2 linked regions of the Methylomonas sp. 11b genome follow. The protein of the gene in region 1 binds, or shares a complex with, the protein of each later gene. Links are inferred from orthologs where the notes say so. Each region holds a gene or a part of one and is shown on either strand. Other genes may lie near its edges.

Region 1 (3,791 bases):
GCAGTTGTTTCTGTTCCACCAGAACCGCAACAAACTGGCTGGCCTCGCTGATGGTTTTCTCCATCACCTCGATCAATCTCGAAATATCCACACCAATTTCCATGAACTCGTGCCGCAGTGCAGCGATGGCATGGGCGTTCAGGTTGTGTTTTAAAAACAGCACCTGATCCTGAAACGCCGCCAATACCGGATGCATGCGGTTTTCCGCAGTTTGCAAGGCTTTTAACAACCGAGCGTATTGTTGCCGAGATTTTTTCAACTGCTGCTGGCTGCGCGCCTTCAAGGCCCGGTTGCTATATAAAGCCAGCTCGGCTTCCCATTCGTTGAACAGAGCCTCGCTAATCTCTTCCACTGCCTGAATCCTTTGACTGACTTGATCGGCCTTACCCTTGCATAGATCGTAGCGGCGCTTAAGCTGCTGATAGCGTTGTTCCATCGAACTATCCTGCACATTGACGATGCTTTTAAATTTATCCAGTGCATCGACGAATTGATCCCGGCTGTCCTTCAAGCTCTCGCAAGCCTGCCCAACCTGCATCACTACGATGTCGCGCTTTTGATGACCCAACAAGGACTCGCGGCTTTGGTAGTAAGCCTTGCGCAAACGTTTGTTCAGAATGGCTTTGATAAAATTAATCATGGTGGGACAGGAAACGGTCTTTATTAATCACTTTGATTTTGTAGTGTGCCTGGGCGGTGAAGCGTGGAAAAGCAGCGTCGAGTATGCCTTGTTGCTGTAAGCCCAGCAAACTCGCTTGCTCCGGAATCGCCGCCGATTTAACGATAATTAGCTCATCGGCGTTGATATAGCCAGCCAACCAGGCCGCCAAACTATCGGACGTTATATCCCAACTAGCGGCAATCCCGGCTTGATCTAATTGCTCGACTTGCGGAGACCAGATCAGCACCGGTTTGAGTTGCGACGCACAACGTATACTTTCCGCATCGGCGACGATTACAAACTCGGGCATTAGGCTCTGGATCAACAAGGCCATTTGCTGCATCGCCAGAATTGCCATCCGGTGTGCGGCGATATCGTCGAAACGCCATTGACTTTGCGCGATACGCACTTGTTCAGCAAACGGTCCGCCGCCGGGCACAATAACAATTGGGCCGGCGCGATTTGCGATTGCTGCCAAACAAGCGGGCAAGGCTGCTGTTTCCAGTAAGCTGCCGCCCAGCTTGATCACACAAGTCATGCGCTGAATTGTTTGAGCAACTGCAATAAGGCGGCGGCCTTGTCGAAGCATTCCTGATATTCTTCGTCCAGCACCGAGTCGTTGACAATGCCACCACCCGCCCAAAAACGTATCGTGCCGTGATTGTGGACCAGAGTACGAATCGCGATATTGGTATCCATATTGCCGTCAAAGCCTATATAACCAATTGCACCGCAATAGATGCCGCGCCGATGCGGTTCCAACTCCTCGATGATCTCCATCGCGCGGATCTTCGGCGCGCCGGTAATCGAGCCACCCGGGAAACAGCTGCGCAATAAATCGATGGCATGTTGACCGGCGGCAAGCTGGCCCGTGACGGTGCTTACCAAATGATGTACGGTGGTATAGCTTTCTACCGAGAACAGACTAGGCACCCATACCGAACCCTTCTTGCAGCTTTTGCCCAAATCGTTGCGCAACAGATCGACGATCATCACATTCTCAGCCCGGTCTTTGGTGCTGGATACTAAGTCTTCGATCTGCGCCTGATCTTCTTCCCAGTCGCTTCGACGCGGCCTGGTACCTTTGATGGGTTTGGTTTCCACCGCGCCGTCGGTAACTTTTAAAAAGCGTTCCGGCGAAGAACTTAAAACCTGCACATCCGGGAAATTGAGATAGGCACTAAAAGGTGCGGCGTTGATCTGCCGCAATACTTGATAAGCTTGCCAGGGGTCGCCCTGACAAGGGCTTTCGAAGCGCTGGGTCAAATTAATCTGATAACAATCGCCCTCTTTCAAATAATGTTTGATACGCCGAAAAGCCGTGGTGTAAGCATCTTTGTCCATATTGGCAACCGGCGCGTGCAGCACTTTAAATTCCGCAGTGTCAGCCGGTTTAGAAATCGCGCTGAATTCGGCGATTAGTCTTTGCTGCTCGCTTTCCGGTAAATCGATACTGACCAACCAGCTTTGCCGACGCTGATGATCGACAATCACCGCCCAGCGGTAAATGCCCACCGCCATTTCCGGCAGTTGTTCGGCGTCGGCGGCCATAGCCGGCAGTCGCTCTATGCGTCTGGCAAGATCGTAAGCAAAATAACCGATGGCCCCACCGTTGAACGGCAAACCGTCCACACTGGCCAACGGCACACCTAATTGCTGTTTCAATAACTCGAAAGGATCCTCCGCGCTTTCGCTAATCACGCCATCGCGCTCGATAAGGGTAATATTGCCACGCGTTTGCAGGGTTGCGATTGGGGCGTAGGCGATGATGTCGAACCTATCCTGCTTGCTATGCGGCTGGGTGCTATCCAGAAATACTGCCCAAGGCTGCTGCGCCAGCGGGGCAAATAATGTTGCACTGTCTTGAAAATAAGGCAGCGATTGTTTGATGGGTTTTGCTAAAGGCATTAAGGGGTGCTGTTAAACGGCCGGAATGTGCCGCAAGGACATGATTTGCAATACACCGATTTTACCCCAGCCACCGGCTTTAACCAAACCGGCCGGCAAGATAAGCCACGGCGGCGGCCGGCGCGCAGTCGGCAGCATCAATACCATTGGTTTTAGGGGTTGATGACAGCAAATCGTTAAAGTCCAGATACTCAACTCCCAAATCTCGAGCAATGTCCCGCGCCAAAAATCGGCCGACGCCAGCACCGACAAATTGGATTGCCGAGCGCGATTTTGCCTTTTGCAACTGCCTGACACACGCCTGACTAATTTTGTGATGTTGCTTGGCTTTAAGCTGCTCGGCAAATGCCGCCCAGAGTGCGTGATCGCTCTCACTGAACTCGTAACCGGTCAGTCGCGACAAGCGCCGGGCGCTGGCCGAAACCGACTTTTCCGCGCCATCGGCGGTATCGCTCTGATCGTGAGCTTCGTTTAAATCGCCGGTCAAGCGATACACATCGGCCATTGTCGCAAAATACTCGGCCATCAAGCCCATTTGTTGACCGTTGAATTCCGCTTCTTGCGCAATTGCCATTACCGCCGTGCGGACAATGCCGGTATACACTAGCTCGCCGCAGACCAAGCGCTGATAGTCGGTAAAGCCTTGGACTTTGAGCTGATGATTTTCGACCAGCAAAATATCGGTAGTGGTACTGCCTATATCCACAAATAAGGCATTTGGCAGGCGCTTTGCCACCAGTAACAAGCTGGCTAACCAGTTAGCGGAGGCGATGTCCATGCAATCGGCCGACTGAATTTGCGCTGCCGGCAAAAAGCCGCGCAAGCCGGCAAATACAGATACCCTCTCGGCGTTGAAATGCTCGCAAACTGCCTGAACGATAGCATTGACCCCCTGCTCGCGACTGGTAAAACAATCCACTAGCTCGCCGGTCATCGTCACGGCATGCTGGCAAGCTTGCAAATCGAATTGGCCGGCTAAATCGGCCAAGGTACCATGCAAGAAATCCACGCCCTTCCATAGCGGACAAGCCTGCTGAGCAACTGCCTGGACATGCCCGGACTCATCGAGCAACGCCAATTTGACGTGCGCACCGCCAATGTCCCAACCTGCAATCTGTTTGTTCATTCTGCTTTTTAATTGATACTGATTTGAACCGTTTCATTTCGACAGGCCTGCAACACCGGGTCGGCATGCCGCAGGCGCAAAACCTGTTCGGCGACG
Region 2 (3,807 bases), 1.9 Mb from region 1 along the record:
ATAACTCGTACTACGCTGTACCGGAAAATCGAGCGCTTCGGTCTGGATAAAATCGATTGGCGGGAGCATTCCAAGGTCGGCTAAACCTTGCGCTAATTCGCCGCGCATAGTTTTAAGCCGCGCGGGTCGCTGCTGGGCGCGTTGTGCGTTACAATCGCGAGTCGCACAACCGGTTGCTTCAAGAGAATAATAATGACACCCGCCGAATTTACCGCATACGCCCAACAAGGCTATAACCGCATCCCGATCTGCCGCGAAGTGCTGGCCGATCTGGATACGCCGCTCAGCGCATATTTAAAGCTGGCCGACGGCCCTTATTCCTATTTGTTCGAGTCCGTGCACGGCGGCGAACAGTGGGGACGGTATTCGATCATCGGCTTACCTTGCAAAACCCGCATTAAAATCAGCGGCCATAGCATCACGGTCGAAAAAGACGGCCAGGACACGCAAACTTTTGAACACCCGCAGCCGTTGGAATGGATAGAAGAATTTCGGCAAAACTACAACGTGCCGGACGTGCCGGGTTTGCCGCGTTTCAATGGTGGCCTGGTCGGTTATTTCGGTTACGAAACCATCGGCTACATCGAACCGCGCCTACAACCCAGCGGCAAACCCGACCCTATCGGCGCGCCGGATATACTGTTGATGGTGTCGCAAGACTTGCTGGTGTTCGACAACCTATCCGGCAAAATGCTGTTGCTGACCCATGCCGATCCGTCGCAGGCCAATGCCTACGAGAACGCCAAAGCCAGACTCGACGAACTGGTGGTAAAACTGCGCGAACTGCAAGCCAATCCGCAAGCGCATCCGGCCGTTAAACACGTGCACGAACACGATTTTGTCTCCGGCTTTACCCAGCAAGGCTATGAAGACGCGGTGCGAAAAGCCAAGCAATACATCACCGACGGCGATTGCATGCAGGTGGTATTGTCGCAGCGCATGTCGATTCCGTTCAGCGCCTCGCCGCTGGATTTGTACCGGGCTTTGCGCTGCCTGAATCCGTCGCCGTATATGTTTTATCTGAACCTGGCCGATTTTCATATCGTCGGTTCCTCACCGGAAATTCTGGTGCGCCTGGAAGACAATGAAATCACTGTCAGACCGATTGCCGGTACCCGCCGTCGGGGCGAGACTCACGAACAGGACTTGGAACTGGAAAAAGACCTTTTGGCCGATCCGAAAGAAATTGCCGAGCATTTGATGCTGATCGACCTGGGCCGCAACGACACCGGCCGGGTAGCGAAAATCGGTAGCGTCAAACTCACCGACAAGATGATCGTCGAGCGTTATTCGCACGTCATGCACATCGTTTCCAACGTCACCGGCGAATTGCAGGAGGGCAAAAACGCCTTCGACGTACTGGCTGCCACCTTCCCAGCCGGCACCGTCAGCGGTGCGCCGAAAATTCGGGCGATGGAAATTATCGACGAACTGGAGCCGGTCAAGCGCGGCATTTATTCCGGCGCAGTCGGTTACATCTCCTGGTCCGGCAATCTGGATACCGCCATCGCCATCCGCACGGCGGTGATTAAAGATCAAACCTTACACATTCAAGCCGGCGCCGGCATCGTTTACGATTCCGTGCCGCGCAGCGAATGGGATGAAACAATGAACAAAGGCCGCGCGGTGTTCCGCGCCGTCAGCATGGCCGAAGCCGGCCTCGGAGGCAAAGCATGAGCGGCGTCAGATTGGTGATGGTCGACAATTACGATTCGTTCACCTACAACCTGGTGCAATATTTCGGCGAATTGGGTGCCGAGGTGGTGGTGGTGCGCAACGACGAAGTGACGGTGGATGACATCGAAGGGCTGCGCCCGGACAAGATCGTGATTTCCCCCGGCCCCTGCACACCCAAAGAAGCCGGTATTTCCGTGGAAACCATCCACCGCTACGCCGGCAAATATCCGATTCTGGGCGTCTGCCTGGGACACCAAAGCATTGGTTACGCGTTCGGCGGCAACATCATCCACGCTAAGCAGATCATGCACGGCAAGACCTCGCCGGTTTATCACAAGGATGCCGGCGTATTCAAAGGCCTGAGCAACCCGTTCACCGCCACCCGCTACCACTCGCTAGTGATAGAACAAACCAGCTTGCCGGATTGTCTGGAAGTGACAGCCTGGACCCAGGACGAAGCCGGAAATATCGACGAAATCATGGGCGTAAGGCATAAAACCCTGGATATAGAAGGCGTGCAATTCCACCCAGAGTCGATTCTGACCGAACATGGGCATGATATGTTGCGGAATTTTTTGGCGCGATGACTCCGACGGTCTTTAAAGAAGCGGGCTACCGCTTCTTTTTCTTCTCAAGGGAAGAACCTAGAATGCACGTGCACATCGTTTCCGAAGACGGCGAGGCCAAATTTTGGCTTAAACCGGAAATTGAGCTGGCAAAAAACTATCGATATTCCAGAAAGCAGCTAAAAGAAATCGAATCTTTAGTGGAGAAACATTACGATGAACTCATTAGCGCTTGGCAACAACATTTCCCCGGCTGAAGTGACACACATATCCAGTCACGGCGTATGGTTGCTGACTCGGACCGAAGAGTTATTCATGTCTTATGATGACTTTCCGTGGTTTAAAAATCAGCCTATCAATGCCATTCTCCGTGTTGAAGAGCCTTCACCCAATCATTTTTACTGGCCAGAAATGGATATCGACTTGACTGTGGAGATGATCAAACATCCGGAGAGATTTCCATTGCAAGCCAGTAGTCAGTCCTAAATTAACTGCATGACATCTCGATTTGCAATCCGTATCGACCGTTCATTCAAACTATCAAGGCACTACTTCGTAAAACATGGATGAGCTCTTTTCCTTGATTTGGGGAGCAATACATTGGCGATTTGTATTGTGCGTTCTAATCTCCATCGGCTTGGCGTTTTTTCTTTCATATTCTATCGAACCTTTTACATCGGGATATTGCGTGAGCTTAGTCGGTGTCGGAGCGCTCCTGGGCATATATTGGCAAGGAAAGGCTGGTTAGAACATGAAACTTTAGCCTCGCCACGCATTGACTTCCTTTAACCACTCTGTCGCCATCATCGGCGCTGGTCCTGCAGGTCTGATGGCCGCCGAAGTATTGAGCCAAGCCGGGCTCAACGTCACCGTTTACGATGCGATGCCCTCGGCCGGGCGCAAGTTTTTGATGGCTGGCAAGGGCGGCATGAATATTACCCATTCTGAATCGTTCGAGAGGTTTTTGTCCCGCTACGGTGCGAGGCGCGCCGAACTGGAACCGTTGCTTAACGAGTTTGCGCCGGACGCTTTGCGAGCCTGGGTACAAGGCTTGGGTATCGAAACCTTTGTCGGCACATCCGGCCGGGTGTTTCCCAACGAAATGAAAGCCGCGCCGTTGTTACGAGCGTGGCTGCACCGCCTGCGTTCCAACGGCGTACAGTTCCGCATGCGCCATCGCTGGCTGGGATGGACGAAAAATGAACTACGCTTCGATACGCCGGACGGCGAGCGGATTGTCCAGGCCGATGCGGTTATTTTAGCTTTGGGCGGCGGCAGTTGGCCGCAACTGGGTTCGACGGGTGTTTGGCAATCAATGCTAGCGCAGCGCGGCATCGCCGTTGAACCGCTAAAGCCGGTCAACTGCGGTTTTGAAATTGCCTGGAGTGACTATTTTCGCGAACGTTTTGCCGGCCAGCCGCTCAAGCCGGTTAGCATCTTATTCACAAATCAGAACGGCGAGACATTCAACCAGCAAGGCGAACTGACGATAGCCGAGTACGGTTTGGAAGGCGGCTTGATTTATGCGCTGTCCGCGCCGCTGCGTGATGAAATAGCCGCCAGC

What was found.
Region 2: the proteins of pabB (region 1) and METH11B_RS0115855 are in contact, whole or in part, in a solved structure (PDB 8RP0), measured with the Escherichia coli proteins. The link is inferred for Methylomonas sp. 11b from one-to-one orthologs.

Annotation. Positions count from the first base shown.
Region 1 is NZ_KI911557.1:5,161,348-5,165,138, reverse strand. The notes cover bases 383-3,365. They hold pabB (aminodeoxychorismate synthase component I), read right to left. Parts: upstream 2,570-3,365; coding sequence 1,196-2,569; downstream 383-1,195. Other genes in these bases: METH11B_RS0124685 (hydantoinase/oxoprolinase family protein), read right to left, coding at 2,649-3,365; METH11B_RS0124700 (amino acid kinase family protein), read right to left, coding at 633-1,199; METH11B_RS0124705 (DUF2959 domain-containing protein), read right to left, coding at 383-640. Outside these bases: more of METH11B_RS0124705, read right to left, coding at 1-382; more of METH11B_RS0124685, read right to left, coding at 3,366-3,695; METH11B_RS0124680 (ATP-grasp domain-containing protein), read right to left, coding at 3,704-3,791. UniProt on the Escherichia coli protein: Part of a heterodimeric complex that catalyzes the two-step biosynthesis of 4-amino-4-deoxychorismate (ADC), a precursor of p-aminobenzoate (PABA) and tetrahydrofolate.
Region 2 is NZ_KI911557.1:3,289,983-3,293,789, reverse strand. What follows is about bases 470-3,468. They hold METH11B_RS0115855 (anthranilate synthase component II), read left to right. Parts: upstream 470-1,673; coding sequence 1,674-2,264; downstream 2,265-3,468. Other genes in these bases: METH11B_RS0115840 (TIGR03862 family flavoprotein), read left to right, coding at 3,019-3,468; METH11B_RS28670 (DUF2442 domain-containing protein), read left to right, coding at 2,460-2,729; METH11B_RS28675 (DUF4160 domain-containing protein), read left to right, coding at 2,327-2,500; trpE (anthranilate synthase component I), read left to right, coding at 470-1,677. Outside these bases: METH11B_RS0115865 (sigma-54-dependent Fis family transcriptional regulator), read left to right, coding at 1-84; more of trpE, read left to right, coding at 193-469; more of METH11B_RS0115840, read left to right, coding at 3,469-3,807. UniProt on the Escherichia coli protein: Part of a heterodimeric complex that catalyzes the two-step biosynthesis of 4-amino-4-deoxychorismate (ADC), a precursor of p-aminobenzoate (PABA) and tetrahydrofolate.